Regions from separate parts of the Rathayibacter sp. KR2-224 genome, predicted to be linked through region 2. Evidence: predicted binding sites of a transcription regulator. Region 2 holds the regulator's gene; the other holds the start of a gene.

Region 1 (2,385 bases), 410 kb from region 2:
GGAACGGTCCCGTGCTCTTCGCGAGCCATGACCGGGTGTTCCTCGACACGGTCGCAACAGCGCTCGTCGACCTCGACCCTTCGCGAACGAGCCTCGCGGCGCGCGTTGCCGACGGACAGGGTGGCGCGGCCGCAGGGTCCGGACGCGCGGCGGTGCAGGCATCCGGGAACGGAGCCACGGTGTTCGGACGACCATCGAGCGGCGAGGGCGTGTTCACGGCCTACCTCGCGCACAAGGCGGCCGAACGCGAGCGTTGGGAGCGTCAGTACCGCGACGAGCAGGACGAACTGAACAGGCTCAAGCACTCCGCAGCAGTGACCGCACGATCCACGCATGCCGCACGCGCGCCGAGAGACAACGACAAGTTCATCGGCGTGTTCAAGGGCCAGCGGGTCGACGCCCAGATCGCCAGGCGGGTGCGGAACGCTCAGGGCCGAGTGGACGAACTCGAGCGCAACCAGGTGCGAAAGCCGCCGGCACTGCTGACGTTCTCGGGCATCCCGAGCGGTGCCCACGGGCTGGACGAGTCCGCGGGCACGTTGATCCAGGTCACGGATGCCAGCGTCGACCACCGCCTGCAGTGGACCGGATGCGCGTCGAGCCCGACGCTCGGATGCTCATCACCGGCCCGAACGGAGCGGGCAAGTCGACGCTGCTCGGGCTGCTCGCCGGCACGATCCAGCCGGACTCCGGCTCCGTGACACGGCGCAGGGGACTGCGGGTCGGGCTTCTCGAGCAGGACGTGCGCTTCGCGGATCCGTCGGCCACGCCCCGCGCGGTGTACGAGAAGGCGCTGGGCGAACGGCGCGCGGAACAACTGCCGCTCACGTCGCTCGGCCTGATGGCGCCGCGCGACCTCGACCGTCCGGTCGGGGCGCTGTCGGTAGGGCAGCAGCGCCGGTTCGCGCTGGCGCTGATTATCGCGCGTCCGCCGCACGTGTTCCTCCTCGACGAGCCGACGAACCACCTCTCGCTCGCGCTCGCGGGTGAACTCGAGGATGCCCTCGGCGGCTACCCGGGAGCGGTTGTCGTGGCGAGCCACGACCGCTGGCTGCGGCGGCGCTGGACGGGCGCCGAGCTGGGACTGGCGCCCATGCGGTGAGGCCAGGGCCCGGTCCCGGGCCAACCTCATTTCAGGATTGCAGGGCCGGCGTCGACATAGTGTGGGCGCGGCGCCCGATGTCCTGAATAAGGGTTGCGTCTGTCCGGAAAGACCTTCACCGCGGTTCGCCGAGACTCGCAGAAGCAAACGGTACTCGACCCGTGCGGCTTGCCTTTTGCTCGAAGAAATGTTCGAATAGAGCGGTGCGGTGGAGCGGTCAAGAAGTCACGGTGGAGCAGCCGGATGCCTTGCCGGGCCTGGCAAAAATCAACAACCTCGTGCGGTCGGTGCGCACTCCCGAGTTCGCTGGCGTGACCTTCCATGAGGTGCTCGCGAAGTCGGCGCTCAACAAGGTTCCCGGCGGCGGAGGGAGCATGCCGTTCGGCTGGACCATCAACCCGTACCGTGGCTGCCAGCATGCATGCCTGTACTGCTTCGCTCGTCCCACTCATCGTTACCTCGACCTCAACATGGGAACCGACTTCGACCGCGAGATCATCGTCAAGGTGAACGTGGCCGAGGTGCTGCGGAAGGAGCTCGCGAAGCCGAGCTGGGGCAGGCATCCGGTCGCTCTGGGCACCAACACCGACCCGTACCAGAGGGCGGAAGGCCGCTACCGGCTGATGCCGGGCATCATCCAGGCGTTGGCGGACTCGGGCACCCCGTTGAGCATCCTCACCAAGGGAACCCTGCTGCGCCGCGACCTCGATCTCTTGGCGGATGCCGCCACGCGCGTCCCCGTCGACCTCGCGATGTCGATCGCGGTCTACGACGACGAGCTGCAGAAATCGGTGGAGCCCGGAACGCCGAGCACGAAGGCGAGGCTCGAGACGGTGCGGGCCGTGCGCGAGCACGGGCTCCAATGCTCCGTGTTCATGATGCCGATCCTGCCCTACCTCACCGACTCCAGGGCCCAACTAGATGCGGCGCTGGCCGCGGCCAAGGATGCCGGCGCGAGCTCCGTGCTGTACACGGCTCTGCATCTGAAGCCGGGGGTGAAGGAGTGGTACATGATGTGGCTCGAGCGCGAGCATCCTGAGCTCGTGCCGAAGTATCGGGCGATGTACGGCTCGAAGACGTATGCGCCGGTGGAATACCGCAAGTGGCTGGCCGCCAGGATGAAGCCGCTGATCGCGGCGCACGGGTTGCTCAGAGGCGAAGAAGACCCGGTGACCGGCGGGGTGCGCTCGGAGGCGCTGAACTCGTTGCGGAACGAGAACGGCGACCGGGTGTTTTTCGATCCGGCTACAGGCGATAACGCGGCCGCAACGGGTCCATCAGGA
Region 2 (2,385 bases):
CCCGCAGCGGCAGGTATGGGTGAACCCGGACTGCGGCCTCAAGACCAGGGGCTACGACGAGACGGTCGCATCGCTTCGCAACATCATCGAGGCGACTCGGGCGGTACGCGAGAAGCAGCCGGCGTAGCGAAGGCACGGCTGTGGCAGGTGATCGCCTGCCACAGCCGTGACCTGAACCGAAGACGGATGCCTATCCGCGTGTCGCGAGAAAGCCGTCCAGTTTCGCGAACGTGCGGCGCCACCCCTCGGCGTAACCGTGCTGGGACACACCGCGCAGGTCGCCGTGCACGAATCGCATCGCGGTGCCCGTGCCTTCGTCGGCGAAGGCGACCGTCACGCGCGATGTGATGCCCGGCTCACTCTTCCACGACCACGTGAAATCGAGCAGCGCTGGCGCCTGCACGGTGAGATAGCTCCCGCTGCAGGTGTGCCTGTCACCGTCGGGATCGGTGAACGAGATCTCGAAGCGGCCGCCCGGCCTCACGTCGAGCGCCGCCGAGGTGACGACGCCGCCGGGTTGCGAGCCCCACCACGCACTCACGGATTCGTGGTGGGTCCAGGCGTTCCAGACGCGTTCGCGGGGAGCGTCGAAATGATGCTCGAGCTCTACGGACGTAACGGGTTCTTCGGTCATCAGACGGCTCGAAGCACCGCCACCACCTTGCCGACCACCTCGGCGAAGTCGCCGAGAATCGGCTCATAGGCGGAGTTGCGGGGGAGCAGCCAAGTGTGCCCGTCACGCTGACGGAACACCTTGACCGTGGCCTCGCCGTCGAGCATGGCCGCGACGATGTCGCCGTTCTCGGCGGTCTTCTGCTGACGCACTACGACCCAGTCGCCGTCGAGGATGGCGGCGTCGAGCATCGACTCGCCCTGCACCTTCAGCATGAAGAGTTCACCATTCCCGACCAACTGACGGGGCAGTGGGAACACCTCTTCCACCTGTTGCTCCGCGGTGATGGGTACTCCCGCCGCGATGCGTCCCACCATGGGAACCATGGTCGCGTCGCCGACCGGGATGGATGTCTCGAAGTCGGTCACCGACTCGGTGCGGCCCGTGCTCTCCGGAAGGTCGATCAGCACCTCGAGGGCGCGAGGACGGTTGGGGTCGCGCCGCAGGTATCCGCTCAGCTCGAGCTGGCTCAACTGGTGGGCGACGCTCGAGAGCGAGGCGAGGCCCACGGCGTCGCCGATCTCGCGCATGCTCGGCGGATATCCGCGCTGGCTCACGGACCGCTGGATGACCTCGAGGATGGACCGCTGCTTGTCGCTGAGGTTCTTGCGTCGCCTGGTACGCGGCTTGTCAGTCGCCGCACGCCTCTGGCTGGCGCTTGCGCCGGGGTCGGCAGTGGAAGCCGCGGCCGGAACGTCGTCTACGTCGGTCAACGTGCAGGTCCTCTCCTCGTCGGCGACGCGCGCCGTCTTCTTGAGCCACACGCTGGACTGCGGGCGGCGGTTCGTTTCAAGCCTCCGAGTGTCGCATCGGATGCCTTCGGGAGGGAATGTCGGTGGCTCATGTTCAACTTTTCCCAACGATCGAAACTCTATCTGCCTTTCAGTACGTATCGGCGGTTTTGTTCGAGCGTGTTGACAAAAGAATCGAACAACATCCGAACATACGAGTTGAATTTCTGGTCATTCGAAGATAGGTTCGGAACAAGGGTTCGAGAAGGAAGGGAACCGGCCATGACGACCATCGCACTCGGGCACACCGCCGCAAGGCCTGCTGCTTCCCGCCGAGCCGAAACAGCACAGGCATCGCGCACGGCGACACGTACGCGATTGACGCGCCGTGGCCGTGTGGTGCTCGCTGCACTCATCGTGCTCCCGCTGCTCGTAGGCGGTGCAGCGTTCGCCGCGAGCGGTGCGGCGATGGCGGGGAGCGAGGCGTCGTCCTCGTCGTTCCGGCACCTCACCGTTCAGCCGGGGGACTCACTATGGAGCATCGCTGAAGAGGTGGCTCCGCGGAGCGACCCGCGCGACGTCGTGGCTGCGTTCATCGATCTCAACGGTCTGTCGTCCAGCCTCGTACAGGCGGGACAGCAGCTCGCCGTTCCGCACGAGTTCGACCGCAGCGGCAAGTGATCGACTCGCTTTCGGGCGATCCCTGGGGGCCGATGACGTTTCGTGGCCGCCCTAGCATTGATTCGTGACCTCGTTCTCCGACCTCCCCGTTCGTGACGATCTCCGCGGCAAGTCGCCGTATGGAGCGCCCCAGGCGCCCGTGCCCGTCGCGCTCAACGTGAACGAGAACACGCATCCGATTCCCGACGACGTGGTGGCCGACGTACTCCAGGCCGTCGCAGCTGCGTTGAAGAGCGCCAACCGCTACCCGGACCGAGAGTTCTCCGAGTTGCGCGCTGCTCTTGCCGGCTACCTCGGGCA

The links. The regulator LexA, encoded in region 2, represses DNA repair genes until DNA is damaged. The targets are predictions, from matches to a motif close to TCGAACANNTGTTCGA.
Positions count from the first base shown of each region.
Region 1: ACO2Q7_RS16910 (Rv2578c family radical SAM protein) is a predicted target of LexA. The motif match lies at 1,282-1,297, and genes of this name have one in related genera.

Region 1 covers NZ_JBMSEB010000003.1:432,432-434,816, reverse strand. The annotation lists gene ACO2Q7_RS16920 (ATP-binding cassette domain-containing protein) at 1-701, shown strand, start outside; gene ACO2Q7_RS16915 (ATP-binding cassette domain-containing protein) at 590-1,102, shown strand; gene ACO2Q7_RS16910 (Rv2578c family radical SAM protein) at 1,306-2,385, shown strand, end outside.
Region 2 covers NZ_JBMSEB010000003.1:21,757-24,141, reverse strand. The annotation lists gene metE (5-methyltetrahydropteroyltriglutamate--homocysteine S-methyltransferase) at 1-127, shown strand, start outside; gene ACO2Q7_RS15100 (SRPBCC family protein) at 191-634, opposite strand; gene lexA (transcriptional repressor LexA) at 634-1,254, opposite strand; gene ACO2Q7_RS15090 (LysM peptidoglycan-binding domain-containing protein) at 1,687-2,085, shown strand; gene ACO2Q7_RS15085 (histidinol-phosphate transaminase) at 2,150-2,385, shown strand, end outside.